DNA from 4 places in the Rossellomorea sp. LjRoot5 genome. Region 3 is predicted to be linked to each of the others. Evidence: riboswitches for the same ligand, from Rfam matches in the RefSeq annotation. Region 3 holds a riboswitch; each other region holds the start of a gene.
What was found. A riboswitch is a leader RNA that binds a small molecule or an ion and turns the genes downstream of it on or off. The one in region 3 is predicted to bind cyclic di-GMP.
Positions count from the first base shown of each region.

Region 1: linked by a shared signal. The riboswitch ahead of ACSQ2E_RS01280 (anti-repressor SinI family protein) and the one ahead of ACSQ2E_RS21735 (EAL domain-containing protein) in region 3 are both predicted to bind cyclic di-GMP.
Region 2: linked by a shared signal. The riboswitch ahead of ACSQ2E_RS01765 (zinc metalloprotease HtpX) and the one ahead of ACSQ2E_RS21735 (EAL domain-containing protein) in region 3 are both predicted to bind cyclic di-GMP.
Region 4: linked by a shared signal. The riboswitch ahead of ACSQ2E_RS01330 (hypothetical protein) and the one ahead of ACSQ2E_RS21735 (EAL domain-containing protein) in region 3 are both predicted to bind cyclic di-GMP.

Region 1 covers NZ_CAXUQN020000001.1:241,949-247,045, reverse strand. The annotation lists gene ACSQ2E_RS01305 (DEAD/DEAH box helicase) at 1-959, shown strand, start outside; gene ACSQ2E_RS01300 (hypothetical protein) at 1,574-1,747, opposite strand; gene ACSQ2E_RS01295 (single-stranded DNA-binding protein) at 1,771-2,148, opposite strand; gene ACSQ2E_RS01290 (YwpF-like family protein) at 2,417-2,857, shown strand; gene ACSQ2E_RS01285 (helix-turn-helix domain-containing protein) at 2,955-3,275, shown strand; gene ACSQ2E_RS01280 (anti-repressor SinI family protein) at 3,310-3,447, opposite strand; cyclic di-GMP riboswitch class I at 3,481-3,631, opposite strand; gene ACSQ2E_RS01275 (hypothetical protein) at 4,182-4,481, opposite strand; gene fabZ (3-hydroxyacyl-ACP dehydratase FabZ) at 4,649-5,083, opposite strand.
Region 2 covers NZ_CAXUQN020000001.1:340,103-345,199, reverse strand. The annotation lists gene ACSQ2E_RS01775 (hypothetical protein) at 1-23, shown strand, start outside; gene ACSQ2E_RS01770 (hypothetical protein) at 119-925, shown strand; cyclic di-GMP riboswitch class I at 1,455-1,543, shown strand; gene ACSQ2E_RS01765 (zinc metalloprotease HtpX) at 1,648-2,478, shown strand; gene ACSQ2E_RS01760 (hypothetical protein) at 2,516-2,902, shown strand; gene ACSQ2E_RS01755 (DUF4309 domain-containing protein) at 3,060-4,199, shown strand; gene galE (UDP-glucose 4-epimerase GalE) at 4,841-5,097, opposite strand, start outside.
Region 3 covers NZ_CAXUQN020000001.1:4,257,316-4,262,412, reverse strand. The annotation lists gene ACSQ2E_RS21750 (YqcI/YcgG family protein) at 1-451, shown strand, start outside; gene ACSQ2E_RS21745 (DUF4097 family beta strand repeat-containing protein) at 486-1,349, opposite strand; gene ACSQ2E_RS21740 (DNA-3-methyladenine glycosylase) at 1,594-2,178, shown strand; cyclic di-GMP riboswitch class II at 2,284-2,364, shown strand; gene ACSQ2E_RS21735 (EAL domain-containing protein) at 2,436-3,146, shown strand; gene ACSQ2E_RS21730 (ABC transporter permease subunit) at 3,276-5,097, shown strand, end outside.
Region 4 covers NZ_CAXUQN020000001.1:251,579-256,675, forward strand. The annotation lists gene ACSQ2E_RS01315 (alkaline phosphatase) at 1-951, opposite strand, end outside; gene ACSQ2E_RS01320 (hypothetical protein) at 1,085-1,612, shown strand; gene ACSQ2E_RS01325 (efflux RND transporter periplasmic adaptor subunit) at 1,641-2,876, opposite strand; gene ACSQ2E_RS01330 (hypothetical protein) at 2,900-3,565, opposite strand; cyclic di-GMP riboswitch class I at 3,828-3,903, opposite strand; gene ACSQ2E_RS01335 (hypothetical protein) at 4,101-4,262, shown strand; gene ACSQ2E_RS01340 (helix-turn-helix domain-containing protein) at 4,408-4,821, opposite strand; gene ACSQ2E_RS01345 (hypothetical protein) at 5,018-5,097, shown strand, end outside.

The DNA.
Region 1 (5,097 bases), 4.0 Mb from region 3:
ATATTGCTCTCACCGGGACCCCGATGGAGAATCGTCTGTCAGAACTGTGGTCAATCTTTGATTTCCTGAACCACGGCTATCTCGGTGGGTTCACCCAGTACCAGAAAAATTACATCGCTCCCATCGAAAAAGACGAGAACGAAGAAAAAGTCAAAGAGCTTCAGGCCAAAATCAAGCCATTCTTACTGCGCCGTACGAAGAAAGATCCTGAAGTCGAATTGAATCTGCCTGAAAAACTCGAGCAGAAAGAATATTGTCATCTGACTGCCGAGCAGGCGGCCCTGTATGAGCAGCTCGTGAAAGACACGCTTGCTAAAATAGAAACACTGAGCGGTTTTGAGCGCAAAGGATTGATCCTGCAAATGCTTAACCAACTGAAGCAGCTCTGTAACCATCCGGCTCTCTATTTGAAAGAACCGGACCCGAAGTCGATCCTGTCCCGCTCTGAAAAAATGCAGAAACTGAAGGACATCGTGGAAACCGCCCTAGAATCTGGCGAAGCCTGCCTGATCTTTACCCAGTATATCTCAATGGGCGAGATGATCCAGGAAGTGATGAAGGAAGAATTCGATGTGAATGTCCCGTTCCTGAACGGAAGCACGGCTAAAGGAAAACGGGATGAACTCGTCGAGAAATTCCAAAACGGCGACTTCCCTGTCTTCCTTCTGTCACTGAAAGCAGGCGGTACCGGTCTGAACCTGACCGCTGCCAACCACGTCGTCCACTACGACCGCTGGTGGAACCCGGCCGTCGAGAACCAGGCCACCGACCGTGCCTACCGGATCGGCCAGAAACGTTTCGTTCACGTGCACAAGCTCGTTTCATCAGGCACCCTTGAAGAAAAAATCGATGCCATGCTCATGAAAAAGCAGGCTCTGAACGACGAAATCATCCGCAGTGACCAGTGGGTGACGGAATTGTCGGATCAGGATCTGGAATCGTTGCTGGTGTTGGAATAGATGTTGTTGTTGCCTCTTTCCTTTTATGGGAAAGGGGTTTTTTTGAGGAGTTATTAACTATCAAATGGTTATATTTGGAAAAATACGCAATAATTGAAATAATGACGCAATTAACAATGGAAATGACGCAATTAATTTGAAAATGACGCAATCACTCAAGAAAATGACGCAATTAATCTCATAGCGAATCACCACACACTCATACAGCCCAATTTCTCATAAAATAAATGCCTGAAACCGGTTCAAACTAGGGATTCCCTCCCCCAGTTTCTTAGTATCTCTCAAATTCGTCTCATTACATGCCAAAACCTGTACAAACCCACCTCCTCTATTAATCTAAAACGATATCACGTCTTCTAATTTTCTTTTTTTCAATTATAATTACACAAAATGATTCACCATACCAAATAAAAAAAACACCAGCCTCCCCTCAAGGAAACCGGCTCAATATGAAGACAAAAAGGGGAATATTTCACTTACTAACCGCTATACATATTTATGTCTAATGAGGCAAATCAGGGGCATCGTGCGGGTGACCATTGGAATTTGAGACAGAGTACTTATAGGTTGGATTGACGCTTATGGAAAGAAATCTGGTTGAGGGTTATAAAAGATCAAGATGAGGTTTTCAAAACCGGGTTTGGATATTCGTATCCTTGTTCAAGGGCGGTTACCCGTTGAGATAAGTAGAAGTTTTCGACATTGACTCTTGCTACTTTTTTAATGAGATCTTCCGTCATTTTTTCCAGTCGATCGATTCTTTGTTCAAGTTCTTGCAGTGTGACCAAAACTCCATCTCCCTTTTAAAAAATTAGAACGGCAATTCGATTGGTTCTTTCTTGCTCGGTTCAGGTGTAACCGGGGATGCCTGCTTACTGTCCAGGAAACGGACGTTTTCAGCGACGACTTCGGTGATATACGTCCGCTTCCCTTGATCGTTTTCAAAGTAACGTGTTTGGATGCGGCCGGTCACCCCAACGACGGAACCCTTCCTGCAGTACTTTTCCGTATTGTCCGCTGCACGGTTCCACATCGTACAGAGTACAAAGTCGGCATCAGTTTGGCCTTGCTGATTCTTATAAGGCCGGTTCACGGCAATCGTCACGCTAAGTACTGATTTTCCCTCCGTTGTTTTTCTCGCTTCCGGATCTTTCGTCAGTCTTCCCACCAGGGTCACTTGGTTGATCACTTGGGTTCATCTCCTCCTTTCTGTTAAGGTGATCTCATCTTACTTCTATGTGCAAATCTTGTAAAATCGTGAATTTCCGAAATTAGAGGTAAAAACGGCTTGAATTTCGGAAATTCGCCTAGGGAGATTTTCCTCTTTTTCATTAAAATCATGGTCAAAAACACAAAATTGCATCTTTCGTCATTTTTTTCATTTATAAATGTATTAGGGAAACAAATCCCCCCTGTGATATAATTTGATAAAACCTTTAAATGGGAGATGTTCGTTCATGAAAACCTTTAAAGTGATTTCCCTTCAAGTAGTGGAGAACGAGGAACTGCATGACTTCGAGCTTGTGGACGGTCTGATCATCAATAAAGAAGACGGTCAGAAAACATGGCTTGTCGAAACGTATATGTCGAATGAATACATCGAATTTTTCCAAAAGGCTCAGCAAAGCAAAGAAGACTTGGAAATCCAGGTCGTGATTTCCCATGCAGCCAATGATCCTGCTGCCTTCATGACATCCATCCGTTGTATCAAAGAAATGGATAAACATATCAGCATTATGTTTGAAGGAAAATTGAAGAAACAACGGAATGAATATGCGGAGATACTGCTTGATGACTTAGTCCAGAAAGGGTACTCCGGGGATGAACTCGTTCGTGAGTTCCGTGAGAAGATGGTATCTAAGCCGAGGATTCCGGCAACGGCAAAGCCGAGCATTTAATAATACGAATATATGTAATTTCTTGTCGAATTATTTATGATATAATTATATTTAATATTGTGACTTCAAACATGAAGTCTTTAGGTAGGTGTCCCTGATGATTGGAGAGAGAGTTAAGAAATACAGACAAGAAAAAAGAATGTCCATGACGGAGCTCGCTGAAAAAGCAGGCGTAGCTAAGTCATATTTGAGTTCAATTGAACGTAACCTTCAACAAAACCCTTCCATTCAGTTTCTGGAGAAAGTTTCAGCGGCTTTAGGAATTCCTATGGATGCTCTATTATACGATCAACCCGAGGATCAAAACATTGATCACGAATGGATGAAGATTGCAGAAGAAGCAATGGATTCTGGAATCACCAAGGAACAGTTCCGGGAGTTCATTGAATTTAATAAATGGAAATTAGGCAATAAATAAAGTCTTGCGAAGAGTTCGCAAGACTTTATTTATATTACATTATTTTATATCCGGCCTTTACTTCCTGGGATTGCTTTTGTAAATACTCCCTGATTTGTTGCTTAGATATTCCTGCTTCCAAGGCTTCTTTCACTAGCTCAACCCATTCTTGGTCCAATTCTCTATTCCCCAAATTGTTTCCCTCCTAAAATACAGTAAACGTATTCCAGGCAATCCAGCCGCCATCGTATTAATATGCGTTTCAAATTCACGTTGATGTCTTTCATATGTAGTCTTCCAGGAAATTGATTTACTATTAATACTTTAGACCTGTGACTTTGCGTCCCCATTTTTCAATGGGTTTGCCTTTTTCTGCCCTCACTCTTCATCGCTTTTCGTTATATCAATAGTACCATCTTTTTTCAAAATTTTTTGTCTATTCAAAGAAAATTTTTACACTTTTTTCCTACAAGTGAATGCTTTATTCGACATTATCCAAGTTTATTACTAAATAAATTGTTGTATTCTTTAAAAGCATAAAGATATTTGTCGAAATTCAAAGATATTTATTGTTCATATTCTTTTCATAAGCTTCTAACTTTTTTCGGAGTGGGATAAAATCACTATGCCTTAAGAAGGGCGTATAAAATGGTGCTTCAGTTAAGTCATGACCGCAAGATGGGCAAATCCAATCACCTGTTTCAGTGCTACTGAATGAAGAGCGAGTACATCGATTGCAAACTTTTTTATACATTTATCCACCTCTCTAATGTTATGATCACTTCGTTCTTATTAATATATTCATTTTGTTCTGTATAAAGAACTTTATAAATTAACTATAGTCTAATTTCCATAAAAATGAAAGTCTGGATTTTTTATTTTTATAAAAAAACAGAGGCAACTCATAGTCGCCTCTGTCTTACCCCATTACTCGTCCTTATTATCCTTATCCTTCATATCAATATCATCTTCTACAGCGTCTTCTTCAGGTGTGTTGTTATCCTTCGCTGCATCTTTGTCGCCTTGCTTGTTCTTGTCTTCTGACTCAGGGTAGTTCTCTTCATTCATGTCCCCGTTGTCGTTCATATCGTTATTCTCATCCATGTTGTCGTTTTCTTCCACTGGTGCTTCGTCTTCCGGAGGAGGCTCCTGGTTGGCGTTACATCCTACAAGAAGGAAAGCGGCAAGTGCAGATCCACCAAGGATCGATAGTAACTTTTTGCTCATGATGTATGACTCCTTTCTATGTTGGTTAATGTAAGACCGTTACGTTGGTCTTTTGTTAGCTTTCCCGGAAAATGAATTAACTTGCATATGGAATCATTTTTTCAAGGTAAAAAAAGCCGGATTTGACGTGAAATGAATCACATCAAACCCGGCCGCATTATACCTGATTACTCTTGCTTATCCCCAAGAGCAAACATCATCTCTAATTCACAAGCAACTTCACCATCAACGGTTGCAACACCTTTTCCTTTACCGATCGGTCCTTTAAAGCGGATCATTTCCACTTCAAGTCGGAGCTGATCACCAGGCTTTATCTGACGCTTGAAACGGCATTTGTCAATGCCCGTGAAGAACGCCAGACGTCCACGGTTATCCTCGACCTTCAGCATCGCCACAGCTCCGACCTGAGCCAGCGCCTCGACAATCAGCACGCCCGGCATCACAGGGTAATCAGGAAAGTGACCATTGAAGAACTCCTCATTCGCCGTCACATTCTTGATCCCGACCGCTTTCTTGCCTTCCTCCACCTCTAAAATCCGATCCACCAGCAAAAACGGATAACGATGGGGAATAATCTCTTTAATCTCATTAATATCAAGCATAAATAATTCCTCCT
Region 2 (5,097 bases), 3.9 Mb from region 3:
TAGATTACATCTTTTTTGGTTAGAAGAGGATATATTCCCACTCAACAAGAGACAGGGTAAATGTTATTGAAGAAGTATGTAACACCTCAACAAAATACATACTTATAGGAGTGAGCCCATGAACCATATACTAACATGCACATCAGAAGAACTTGCCTTAATGGTCAGCTTATCAGGCTACGACAGTGTAGCAAAGGGGATTGCAGAGGCAGCGATCGGGAAGAAGACCGAACAGGAATGGATCGCCATCATGGAGGCGACGAGTAAACAGCTGATCATGAAGCGCATCCTGGATGAAGAGCGTGATGCAAGAGGAGAGAATCCTTTAACGGAGGAAATGCTCCACTTCATCAGGAACTATGTGGAATCCAAGAGGATGATCCGCTGTTCCAATACACCGGCTCAGTCTGTGTTGATGATCCATCACTACGAGAACGATGAGTGGCTGCTCCACCTCATTGAAAAGGATATCATCCATGAGTTCTCCATCATTTCAGCAGATGAGATGGAGCATTATATGAAAGAATACTATGGCATCCAGAAGCTTCACACGAACGAGCAGCGATCCTTCATTCTGAGCGAGAAGAACTTCGACCGCTTAAGCAATCCGGATAAACTAAAAAAGGTTCGAAAAAGCTCACGCTTCACACCTGAAGAAGTGAGCAGCTTCGACCTGTTTACTGAGGATTTAAAACGCTTTGAATGGACATTATTCAATATATCCAACTTTGGAATCGTGTCACTGGAGGATGAAATGTATCTGGAGAATATCCTATTCTTCCTTCCATCCACCCAAGGAATTTGGCTGAGCGAATACAGCGATGATTCGGCGACGGTCCATTTCCATTTAGCCGATGAGAAAGAATGGGAAGACATGCTGCGGAGCATCGGAGAATTTGCCTCACACCTGGTTGAACAAGGGTGATAATTCAAACAAAAAATCCTCACTTTCATAAGTGAGGATTTTTCATAGCCGTGAGAGGACGAACTGACCATCCTCACCGTTCAGATTTATAAGCAATATATCCACCCCAAATAGCTAAACATATCGTCACAATCACCCAAAAGCCAAACATCACACTCACCTCAATTTCTTCACATTAAGCCGATTTCACTTGTCTTATGGTATATTATACCTTATTCCATTTAAGATGAGAAGCAAGGGGACGGTTCTTCTGCTTCCAAAACACCACTCTTTGATAACTTTTGTTAATTGCCCAAATTTAATAACCTTCGCTGATGTAAATTCATCTTTACATTTTAATGTGGCTTTCTTCGAGAAGGCAATGATAGAGTAGACGGGTTCTAGAGCCATTTCACCTATATAATCCTTTAAAGTTTGGACATGCCCATAGTTTTGCCAAATTGGATTGAATGACTTTTCTTTCTATACCATTTACATATTTTTCTTATTACTTTATACTCAATTTAAATATATTACTAATTTCCTATAATAGTGATAAAGGCAAACTTTCTGAAAGGGGAGGACGCAAATCCATGAGTCTAAGGTGCTATTCAGCGCTATGATTGTCAGGTTGCCGTAGAAAAATTGAGCTATGGCTGTTTGCTTTAGCTTTTTTTTTTTAGGGGAACCGGTCTGAGGTAATACGATTTTTATAAAAAATAATTATTGGAGGATAAAAAACTATGTATTTCGTTGATTTCGCAAAACGGCTATTTAAGAAGCAGAACACTGGAATTATTATTTATCTTATTCTTAATACACTGATTGTCATGGCTCTTTTTCAAGACATCTTTGTTGGTTTATCATTGTATCTGGTCTCTCTTACCATCGCATTATCTCCAGTTGGTGAATGGATGCTCCGCGTCCAACAAGGATGCAAACCGCTCTCACAAGAATATATTGACCGTCTTATGCCATTATTCGAGGAAGTTTATGAGAAAGCTAAAATGCTTGATCCATCCATTGCAGATCACGTCAAGCTCTTCATAAGTAACGATTCTAATCCCAATGCGTTTGCTACGGGCCGTAAAACCATCTGCCTTACCAGCGGCTTATTGCAGTACAGTGATGAACAAATCAAAGCTACTCTAGCACATGAATTTGGACATCTTTCCAACAAGGATACTGACCTTATTCTAATTGTATCAGTAGGGAATATGATCGTTTCCACCATGTTTGTACTCTATCGTGTGGTAATGTCAGCCGTTGGCATCATGGCAAGTATCGCAAACCGCAGCTTCGGGACTTTGATTATGACTATTTTCATCGACTTCATGCTAGTCGCGATGATGTGGCTTTGGACGAAATTTGGCACAATGCTCGTTATGCATTCTTCCAGAAAAAATGAATATGAAGCCGACCATTTTGCTTACCAACTAGGCTATGGTGATCCACTAATACAAGTTTTAAACAGCTTCAATGAAATGGAAATGAGCTTCAGAAAAGGATTGTGGGCTAACCTGGCGTCCAGTCATCCCGAATCATTTAAACGAATTGAATCTGAAGTGGCGTAATCCACTTCCCAACAGAAAGCATAAGGGGGTCAGAAGCATGTTGTATAAACAAGAATTAAAGAAGATCCTTGTTCTCATTGCGGTGGGGATTATTCTTGCTGCAGTGTTTCTATTCAAAGCCATCACAACATATTCCGGTTCAACAATACGTTTTGGTGTCAATGATTACCTAATTTTATTCATGATTATTTGCTATCCAGTGGGAATTGTGTATGGCTGGCGTCAAATCCTGAACTTATATAACACTATGAGAAGATCAGATCGTGAACATTGGGCACGCGGTGGCGGTAAAGGATATACCGCATTAATGATAACCACCATCAATCTTGCGTTTTCGGTTATTGTTACGTTACTCCTAGGGTGGATGATCGGAATAATTAACGCATATAACAAGCTATCACAATTAAAAAGAATGGGACATTAATAGAAAGGAAGTATTGAGATTCCTTCCTTTCAAATTCCACCTAAATTCAATTGAAGATCCTGCTTATACCCATAATTACGGAACCGCTGGCATGCTTGGGGATATTAATACGAAGTTGGATTGAGTTATTAAAGAATAACACTATCTGGAGGATTCCATGAAACGATTCATCAGCACGATTACCCTCATTTTTATAATGGCTGGCATTGTAGGCTGCCAGAGCAACAACACAGAAACCAAGACGGAGGAAACTTCTTCTACGCCAGACATTGCGAAAGCGAGCAAGAATGATCCCACCCTTTTAAAGAAAGAAAAGAAAAGTGATAGGGAGTGGATTGATGAAAGCAAAGCAGATGGGTTCTTATCTAATGTCGGCATAGAAGGTCCCGTTCAATATATAGTACATGATCTTGATAACGACACTTTACCCGAGGTCATCGCTTATTATGGTCCATTTTCAGAACAGCTTACTGAGAATATTCACGGCTTAACAATTTTTAAACAGGACGATTCTTCACGAGCTTGGAAAAAAGCAGGGGAGTATAAGGATGATCTGGTGAATGATTTCCAGCTTCACGGAGTAATTGAAAACACGAAGAAAGAGAAATTCCTTGTGGGAAGCCAAACAGTAGCAAGTGCTACCAATATGTATTCCGCTTTAAAAATTTTTAAATATAACCCCTCTAATCAAGAGATTCGATCTGTTTCAACCATTGCCATATCGAACGAAAATCCCTATAAAGTCCAAATGAATAAGAATGCATTTTCACTGCAGATACTTGACGATAATGGCAATGTGCAAACTGAGGAACTATGGGAATTCGAATCTGATTGGATACTGAAAACTCAAAATAGAACCGTTATGCTAATGGATACCGAACAATATTTTGACAAGGCATTTAAGGAAGAACTTACTAAAGGACGATTAAAAGGAATTCCATATCCTCTTGGTACCAATATTCAACAAATTAAAAATGAATTAGGCACTCCAGATGTTGAAGAATATTATCAAGGCGCTCCTACGTTTGGGTATAAAGATTCTAATTTATTCTTTAGCCACTTAATGAACGAAGAACAGCTTGTGTCCATTCTTTATAACGTAAATAACACACCACAAACTTTCAAAGACTTGGAATCACTGCTAGGAACCCCACAGTATGCAGGCATCGATGAAATGTCGGGTTTATACACGCAGATCTATTCAATTGATAATAAATACGTGCTTATAGGAGAAGGGTACACCCACACCAAAGACTCAGGAATCGCAAGAATTCAATACAAATCCCAAATTGAATGACTTTAATAAACAAGAAAAGACACAGCTAGGGTACTATTCTGGTTGTGTCTTTTCACATTAGGTTTCTCGGGGTGAATACAGCCACTGAATTGTACCAGGCTTGCCATGTTTTTGTTCCACTAAGGACAAGTTTTTGTTCCACCTCTGCCATGCAGAGGACCACCCTTCTTGTTACTGACAGCCCTGTACGACCGAAAATTGACGGTTACTTTTGTCTCAACTCTTCCAAGTTTCATGTCCACAAGTCAAAAGGGAGGATCCAATATGAAGCTCCCCTTTTGACTATAAATTCACTTGATATATTGTGAGATTTTAAATAAAACTTCATGTCATTTCGGCCGACCACGACATACCATTCCCTGCCTAGTATGAAAAACGCGGTCCAGGTATTTGGTTAGTTTGACTCCTTTAATGATTATTATGAGTTGTATGGAGTACTTGAGTGCAAGGGAAAAATAAATTCAACCTTACCAGATAAAAGTGAAATAACTTAGCGAATATATTGAATGGGAAGATCAATACATACAGGAAAATAAGCATTGGTCTTCCTCATTTTCCTGTATGTATTCTACAGAACTACTGTTTTAATCTGTGAAGCACAAAAAAGATGGAGCCGTTATCCATTAAGACTCTTAAAAAAATTACTTTTTAGTTTTTGTCACGCAACTCTTATGCCACTTCCAAGCACTTTCAATAATGTCCTCCAACTCATTCTCTGCCTTCCATCCTAATTCACGATAAATCTTCTCTGAAGAAGCCACAAGGGTAGCTGGGTCTCCTGGACGTCTATCTGAATGAATTACATTAGCCTTCACACCTGTTACCTTCTCACAAGTATCTATGATTTCTTTCACAGAATACCCTTTACCATTACCTAAGTTATAGGTCGCTTTTTGGA
Region 3 (5,097 bases):
GGAACCTGAAAGGGAGGAGAGGTCCGTCCCTCATTACAGGGATTATTTCTGGAGAATCCTGCAGTTTCTTCATCGTGAGGATAAGGAGGATTGGCCAGAGGATTATCCAGAGGATCCGGATCATCATTTGTGGGCCTTTTCCTTTGCAGGGGAACCTTTCTTCGTGTTTGGGAATGCCCCTGCCTACAAGCAGCGAAAGACGAGGGACCTTGGGAATAGCTTAGTACTCGGATTTCAGCCAAGAAGGATTTTTGAAGGATTGGAGGGTACCTCCAAGGGTGGTATCATGTCCCGTGAAAAAGTAAGAGAGCGGGTCGAAAAATGGGACGGCTTACCAACGCATCCGAATATCAGTCATTACGGGGACCCGGAACACCGTGAGTGGAAGCAGTACTTTATTGGGGACGATGTAGAACCGATTGAAGGAAAATGCCCATTCCATCATAAATAATTAAAAGAGTGCCGGGGGTTCCCGGCACTCTTCATTAATATATATCTACATTTCCACTGGATACTGAAACATCAATGGTATATTGCCCTGAGCCTGCGACCCCGGTAATATCCCCATTTTCTATTTTTTGATTCTTTAATGGAAGATTGCAGGAAATATCCCCGCTGCTTGCCTGCCCCTTCAGTTTAAAGCTTGCTTTCTCCGGCAGATCAAGCTTCACTCCACCTGAGCTGACATCGAATGTCATGTCTCCCTTTAAGGAGTCCATGGTGACCGTTAATTCACCTGAGGATAAGTCGCCTACAAGGGGACCTTCAAAGTTCGATAACTCCACATCCCCCGAACTGATTCCCACTTTTCCATCCTCTGTTGTGAGGCCGTTTACGACCAAATCCCCTGAAGATCCATCATGTTCGAACAGTTTTGTCTCGACGTTTTCAAGCTCCATATTCCCCGATCCCATGTCAATCGACAATTCATCAAGTTTCCATTTCTTTGAATCAGATTCTCCAGCCATCACGAAATTGCCGGAGCCGATATCGATTTCCACGCTGTTCCTATACCCTTTCGGAATATAAACCGTTACGTTTGATTTGCGATTGAATCCGATCCATTCATACCATTTATGCTTGACCACAACGTCAATCGTATCTCCATTCCCGGTTAAGGTCATCGTCCCTTTTCCCTCTATATCGACCTGTACTTCATTCTTGTCAGTCGGTATGACTTTTGTGTCGCTGTTTTCCAGGTCCAGGTCGATATGTTTGATTTCATTCGTCACTTCAATCCGATCCCCTGACTGACTTTCTTTTGCAAACAATGATGTATTGTCATTTAGGATGACATAGAGCGTCCCCAATGCAAGCAATGCAATCATGACAGCAAATGCGTTTTTCATTCCAATCCCTCACTTTGGTTTGTTTTTCCAATTGATACATTTATTTTAAAGCAGTGGAGAGACTACCACAATGAGCCATAGGATTATTTTTGAATGGGACCAGAGGCGTAGGGTAATCGGAATCAAGAATACCGAAGCGGGGAATCCATGACCATCACATTAGACATCGATCGTGGATTCTTGATTTAAATAGGCAGTGGTAGGGTACAAATAGATTAGACAATGTAGATAAGGAAGTGAAATCATGAAAGATACACCTATGCCCCCAACCTTTTACGAGCAGCCGACACTGGAGCTTGCCAAATCACTGTTGGGGTGTGTGTTAGTGAAAGAAACGGAGGAAGGAATCGCTTCAGGTTATATTGTGGAAACAGAAGCATACATGGGGCCGATAGACAGAGCCGCCCACAGTTACGGAAACAGGCGTACAAAGCGGACGGAAGTGATGTTCCATGAAGCTGGCCGAATTTATACATACGTCATGCATACTCACTGCCTGGTCAACGTAGTGAGCGGAGAACGGGAAAAGCCTGAAGCGATCCTCATCAGAGCCGTCGAGCCTCTCCATGGACAAGAGCTTATGGAAGCGAGACGACCCGGTCATGTGAAGAAGAATTGGACCAATGGGCCGGGAAAGTTGACGAAGGCACTAGGCATTACCATGGAGGATTATGGGGGGAGTTATTTACAACCGCCGCTCATGATTACAGAGGGGTATCAACCTGAAAACATCTCGGCAGGGAAAAGAATAGGGATTGATAACACGGGGGAAGCCAGGGATTATCCATGGCGGTTCTGGATTAGTGGTAATCCATTTGTATCAAGATAGGTCTTTCTTTATGAATTTTCTAATAATTTCTAGAAAATACACCCCATAAGTACTAGTTATGTGGTATATTTTTCTTATAAGACAAATATCTTTATAAGCTGACCATTCGACTGGGGGCTTTGAACCTAAATGATAGATGGGCGCTTACATTTAGGGGAGCCAGTAGCGCAACCGACCACATGCGAACGCGGATAATGCGTTTTTGTGTGGTTTTTTTGTAGGCAAGACCAAAACTAAAGAGAGAGTATAGGGGTCCTATGAACATCTTTACTATTTTCCAAGACGACTTTATCTACCATGATTTTCAACCATTATATGATATGGGTGAACATCGAACCCTCTATGCTTATGAGGGTCTTTTGCGAAATAAGTATAATGAAAATCCCGAAAGTGTATTTCAATCGGCCATGAAGGCCAATATCTTGTACAAACTGGATACTCTGTCCATTTCAAAAGCCCTTGAACATTTTTCGGGAAACGGGATTGAGGACTGTAAGTTATTTCTCAATATTTATATCACCACGATCTTGCACCCGAGCTTTCACACCTATTTTTCCGATCTTATGGATCGCCACCCTGATATTAAAGGACGGCTCGTGCTTGAAATTAATGAATCCAGTGCAGAAGAGCTTTGGCAGAATCCGTTGTTAAAAGAGTCTTTAAAGGAACTGAAGCAATATGGCGTCTGGTATGCGATAGATGATTTCGGGCAGGGGACATCCTCCATTAAGAAATCCATTGAATATGAACCGGAAATCATCAAGCTTGACCGCTATTTCGCCATGAACCTGGCACAGGATGAAAAGAAACAGCGGTTCCTCTCTTTTTTCAGCCAATTCTACGGAAATGATACATTGATTGTCTTAGAGGGAATCGAAACAAAACAGGATATGCAGGTGGCAAGGGAAATCGGGATAACGATTGGACAGGGCTTTTATTTAGGAAAGCCGAGCCGGTTATTGGCTTAGACCGGGAGAGTGACTCTGACTTAGAGGAGTCACTCTTTTTGTTACCAAATTGTCAGACTTGAAATAAAATTGAAAAAATTTAACATTTCTATTAAACTGAGGAAAAAGAGAATAAAGGGGATTCTATTCATGAAATATCTCAAGTTTCCGACCAGGTTCATCTTTTACTATATTCTCGGTCTAATGGGGATTTTAGCCGTGAGTATTGCTCCCGAAGTATTCAGGGAGAGAGGGTTATATAATGTTGTAGGCTACTTGGAGGAGTTTATCAAGTTCATCTTTGTTTTTATGGATGGGGCCAATTGGAGTTATTCCTATAAGGGGATTACCGTCGATTTCCTCGATATGCTTTGGGGACCATACCTGTATTCTCTGCAAATTATCGGGGGAGCCTTGGGCATAGGGCTTGCTACTGCCTTTATTCTTACCGTCTTGACTGTGTTTTTACCGAGACCGATCACGCGGGCTCTTAAGAAAGCACTAAATCTCTTGGAGACGGTGCCTGATTTAATGTTTGCATTCATGCTTCAACTTATGATTGTTTATGTATTTAAATATTTCGGAGTGGAACTGATGAATTTCACGGAGTTCGGGGAGGAGAAGATCTTTCTTGCCCCGATGATTACGCTGTCCATCATTCCGATGATCTCCTTCTTCCGTATCCTCATCTTCATTATGGAAGAAGAGTTGCTGAAGCCTCACATCGAATTTGCCCAGAGTAAGGGGATGTCGAGGGGACGGATCCTCTTTTCACATGTTTTGAAAAATATTTCACCAAGTCTTTTCTATCATGGAAAGCTGATCATATGGGGGATGCTGTCCAGTTTATTCATCATTGAAACCATTTTCAATATGAAGGGAATCACTTATTATATCATTCAAGATTTCAGGCCGATGGTAATTGCCATCTCATTGATTATGATCTACACACCTTTTTTCGTCGTGTATCAAGGTGTCTATCTGTGGATCAATCACGAGAGCAGCCAAGATCATACGAAATATAAACGGGATAAAACAAAGTGGACTGAATGGAAGATATGGGGCTTTCTTTCAACCATCCGCAGGCTGTGGTGGCAGCATATGCATAATGGCAAGTTCGCTGCCGGATTCAGTGTGATATTTGGCTTGATTGCCGTCAGTTTCCTATATTCGGCGTTGAAAGAAGAGCCAATCAAACAAATTCAATTTATGAAAAATGAAGAGGGGCGGATCATCAGTGCCCCTCCTCATAAACCATTTGGGGACATGATCCTCGGATCCGATTTCTTCGGTTACAGTATTCTCGATCAGCTTATTGTAGGGGCAAAGTATACCCTGTTGTTTGCTTTGATTGTCGCTTCACTGCGGGTGATCGGTGGCTTCTATCTTGGTATTGCCTATCATTTTCACTTAAAAGAAAGCAGGAAGAACTGGCTTGACCGGGTGGTGGATTCCATTCATTTTCTCCCTTTAAGTCTTATCGCTTATCTCTTATTAAGACCGGTCCTTTGGGGGCTGCCTGTGTTAGGGTGGGATCACTCGATTTTTGAGAGGCTGGTGTTCGAAGCCGTTGTCTTAACAATCCTTGTACTGCCGTTGACCACTGTGTTAATTGGAAATGAACTGAAACTAATAGGGAAGCAGGATTTTGTCCTGTCAGCAAAGCTCCTCGGGGGGAGCAACAAGCATTTGCTCTGGACGCATCTATTCCCTCACCTGGCACCGCGGATGTTCATCATATGGGGGCAGCAATTCATCCAGACGCTTCTCATCCTCGTCCATCTTGGATTATTTCATCTTTTCCTGGGAGGGACGATCATAACAGGCGGTCTGGTCCCGGATCCTCCGAAATCAGGAACATTTGAATGGTCGGGCCTGATCAGTTCCACGAAGAATTCACTTATGACTGGAAAGTACTGGATTGTCATTGCTCCACTCGTTGCCTTTATGATCGCAATCATCGCCATGCAGC
Region 4 (5,097 bases), 4.0 Mb from region 3:
CACGGCAACCACCATGGTGTTTCCGTCCTTCCGGGCAAAATCAAGGGCCTCACGGACTGCATCGTCAAAGCTCAATACCTCACTGATCATGCCGACCGGATCGTTCTTATGAGCGGCCCAATCTACCTTGCTGCCTTCGACCATGAGGAAGAATCCTTTTTTACCTTGAGAAAGTCGGTCAATGGCTGCACGGGTCATCTCTTCAAGGGAGGGCTCATCGGGATTCAGCTGAGGACGGTCCAATTCATAGGAGATATCTTCATCAGCGAACACTCCCCACAGCTTTGGTGATGATGTCCCCCTTAGAAGTCCGTCCCTCTTCAGAACCAGCTCATATCCTGAAGTATGGATCTCTTTAAAAAGGTTTTCTCCGTCTTCACGGCTGATCTGTTTTGTTTTCAGCATGCCGTCATCGTCTTTGGTGGGTTCCTTGGTTTGCGGCTTTAGCCATGCAGCACCACCGCCTAACACAACGTCCAGTCCTTGGTACACCTGCTGTTCACCGATATCCCCGAACTCATCCCGGTTCAAAACATGGGACGTGAAGGCAGCGGGGGTGGCGTGCTGGATGGGGGAGGTGGACACGATGCCAGTGTTGTATCCGGACAGTTTAGCGCCTTCAAGGACGGTCAAGACGGGATGTCCATCGGGGTTCATCCCTATATAATCGGCTTTCGTCTTCACACCTGTCGCCATGGCGGAACCTGCTGCAGCGGAATCGGTGATGGCAGACTGGGCGGAATACGTCCGGACGCCGCCTCTGAGAATCGTATCGAGCTTAAGGTCCGTCCCTCGATACCAGCGGGACAGGGTGAGGATGTCGGAGTTGGTGCCGTCCATGATCATGAGGATGACGTTTTTGTGGGGTGGTGGGGCGGCTGTTGTGGAGGTGGCGGGCAGGGTGAGGGCTAGTAGTGATAGGAGGATGGTGAGGCGTTTGAGTGTTTTCATGGTGGATTTCGTGCTCCTTTTCTTTTGGTGTAGGTATAGTATTTGTTGGTGGGGGAGGAGTATGTATGTTTTGTAGGTCATTTCGGCATTTCTTCACATGTAGTACAATGAACTAAAAAGGGTTCGTGGAAATATGAAGAAAGAGAATTTTATTTTCGTTTTTTCAATGCTGGTTGTTATCACAATTTTACTCGTCTCTGAGACATCTGTAGAGGTCATGGCATTCCTTGGGCTGCTGGTTGTTATCATTTCGGTGCCTGCCATTAGACAGGGGATATGGAAGGACAACTTCCGAAAAGTGAAAGCCGCTTTTTATACCACCGTTTGTTTTACCATTGGCTTATTTATTTTCTATTTCTCTCTGTCTATTTTTGCAGGGGATTCATATAGTACAGGTGGAGAGTTGTCACTCTTTGTTTTGGTGGTGTTTTTGTTTAGTTTGATCGGTAATGTTTTTTATGGGTTACCTGTTTCACTGGTGGCCGAATATATTTCCATAAAGTTTTCTTCTATGCGCCCTTGGGTTTCGGGAGTTATACATATTGGACTCGGTGCTATCACTTACTTTATTTTTCCCGGTTTATCATTAGGAGCCATAAGTTGTGCGGTCATATTTTTTATAATAGATGAGGTACTATATAAAAAAAGCGTCCTATCTTGATTGAAAGGACGCTTTCCATATACTACGATTATTTCCGTTCCAAAATCCCCAACAATAAATTCTCCAATATCGTCGGACGATCGAATTTCTTCAAATCTCTCAATTTCACTTTGTCCCAATCAAGGGCTGTGATGAATGTTGCGCCTTTTTGTAGGGCGGGAATCTCGTCAGGATAGACGATATAGTATTCCCCTGCTTTCACACCGGATTTGATTTGTTGCTGTCCATCGACTGTGAGGCCGGTTTCGACTTTGCGTTTTTCGACGGTGCCTTTTGATGTTAAAATCCAAATATATTTCGATTCGCCATCTTTTTCAACGGCCGTTACCGGGACCACGAAGGCACCTTTGACTTTATCCGTAATGATGGATAGGAAGACATGGTGTCCTGGAAGCAGTTCGTTTTTTGTGTCCTGCAGTTTAATTTCTACAGGGTATAGGCTGTCTGTTTGGATGTGCGGATCGTTTTTGGGAAGGGTTGCCACACGGGTGACAAGCCCTTTTAGAATTTTTTTCTCAACATCCGATTGGACGGTTGCACTCATATTTTCATCGACTCTGACGATTTCTTTTTCCGTCAGATCGGTGGTGACGATGGTTGACTCTGAGGCAATCGTGATCAATGGATTGTCGATCGCATGGGATAGGTCCTTGATGGTTCCGTCCACGCTGCTTTGGACGGTCAGGGTCGTTTCGTACGATTCGATATCGGAAATTTGGCGCTCGAGATTGTCGATTTGACTTTCCAGGCGATCAATTTCAAGTTCCTTGGCGGCAATTTCTTTTTTAAGATCATATTCCGATTGAAGGGCACTGGCGTCGATGGGAATTTCTTTGTCGTCCGTCGAGCCTGATGGAAGGGATGATTCCAATCGCTTCAGGTCGGAAATATTGCCTTCGATGCTGTCGATCTCGTCTTCAAGTTGATCAGCTTCTGATTCCAAGACGCTCTTTTGCTGAGATTGATCGGTTACTTCATACTCATATAGGGGTGTTCCGGATTTAACCTGATCCCCTTCTTTGACAAGGAATTTTTTAAAGGAGCCGAATTCATCGTTAAAATAGATGTAGTTTTCTTCTTCAGAAGCAACGACGCCGGCTTTCGGCATTTCTTTTGCAAGAGCCCCTTTGTTGACGGGTTCCCATTCGGCGACACGGACTTCCCGGTCGACTTTACTGTCCGCTTTTTCAATGAGATATGTATTGGCGCCTATAAAAAGGAGCGACACGGTGAGGGTGGTATAGAATAAGGTTCGTTTGTACATGAATGTTCACAGCCTTTAAATAGTTAGATTAGAGTGGATAAATCCAGGAATGCAAGAAATGCAGTAGCAGCCCAGAATAGTAGATTCATTAACAAAATCACGAGCCAGATGAGCCAGTTTTTTTGCTGAGTGAGTCTCTTGACGCCTTTGTATTGAATATAGAAAACCCATATCTTAAATAGGGAGAAACAGCCCAGGAAATAGATGACCCATGGTTTAGCGGTTATGTATTGAGCAATGACTCCGAGTGATAGGGGTGATGAGAACCAATCAAGTGAAAGAAAAAGGGATAATGGAATATAGGTCAGTCTTTCAATTAATAGTATGAGTAAGACCAGGCTTTGGGTGATGACAAGCTTGCGATATTCCCCTTCGTCTGAAATGGTCCAGAAAATCAGGGCCGGTACGAACAGGATGACTGCCGCATATACTATTCCAGAAATGATTCTTCCTAATAGGAACAAGAACTTTTCCATCTCGAATGTGAAGGGTGAAAGTTTCGTCAGTTCCTTTGAAAGAGGGTCCATACCGATTCCAAAGGAAGAAATGAGGCCAAAGATAAGGGCAGACAATAGGAAAACAAGGAGAATCTTTTTTTTATATCCTCTTAATACTTCCATTTCCTTTAATTGATAAAAGAAGTAGGATGGTTGTCTTAATCCCCGGATGAGTTTAACTTCTGTATGCATAAATGGTTGCCTCCAACTAGTTTTGATTACTTCTCTTATTCTATCGAAAAACCCCGAAAGTTTCCATAAATTGTAGAATGGAAATTTATAAAATTAAAAAAGCGCCTCAAGACGCTTTTACATGTTATACGTTAAAAATGTAGTGCCCGCTATTAGAGCGACAGTAAAAACAAATAATCCTATGTACATCCACATTTTACGAGCTTTCTTTTTTACTACTATTTCTTCGGGTGTCAAAAACGACAAAATAATCCCTCCTTGGTTTGGTAGCTGGCTGGCATGTAATAGCCCCTATAGCTTTGCGTCATCACCTTTCGATGATTTTGCCACTTTTCAAGACCATACCACTATTATATCGACGTTTGGTTATGGAAGTTAAATAGGCCTAAAGTATGTTTTGAAGATCATTCTAAAAAAATTTATCTTTAAACAAGTGACGTTTTCTGGTAATATAGCATAAAATTGATGTTTGAAATGTCGTCTAATAGTGTAATAAAGTGATATAAACTGTTTAATGATGTAGGAGGTTGTCTTTTTGAAAGGAAATGCGAACAACGATCAGCATATTTTGAACGTTATCCAAAAAGCGTTCGACAAAGGTCAACAAGGAAACATGGATACCAACACAATGATCCATTGGCTAAAACAAGAACTCCAATCCGGATACACCATAGATACAAACCAAAAAGCGCTCTAGACCCCAAAAACCCGGGAATCTAGGCGCTTTTTTTTTTTGAGTGAATTGAGGGACGGACCTCACTTTTATGAAAAGATAGGAAAGGAAATCCCGGTATAACAGGGTTTAAGCTGCGAATAGTAAGGTCCGTCCCTCCCGTGGGATTCTACCAGTCCTTCGTCGTCTGGTAGAAGTGGTTTACGTGTGCGATGAATTTTTCTTTGCGCTTTTCTGTGAAGTAGGAGAGGGATGACAGGGTTCGCTTGAATTTTGGATGCTCCTGGAGGGTTTTTAGAATTTCTTTTGTTTCTTCGTCTTCGAAGGTTTCTCTCAGGATCATGGGGTCGTGGCTTTGTCCAAGGCTGTCGCTCTCCTCCCCGTACATGATCCGGTTCATTTCATGGGTCGGGATTTTATAGACTTCCTTAAAGGTAAGCAGCATTTTGTAGGGGATGTCCCTTGCACCGGTTTCATAGTTTGATAATGCGCCCTGGCTGATATTCAGGCGAAGGGCAGCTTCTCTCTGGGTCAGCTCTAATACATCATTGCGATAATGCTGTAACTCTACATGTAGATCCATTGTTTTCACCGACTATCCCTTTTTTCTTCAAGATAAAGGTTTTACGGGCAGGTATTAGGAAATTACACGTTTTGAAATATTTATTCTGATTACGTTTAAATATAATTTGGAAAAAGTATACAAATTTACAGTAAAACGTATTAAAATGTAAATATAATTGTGATTTTGTCGAATTGGGGGTAAAGGTGGAGATAGAATGGGGGAACAACATAATAGGGATGAGGCTGGCCTTTCTACGAAGGAAATAAAGAAAGTCATCACATGGATCCAGATGAA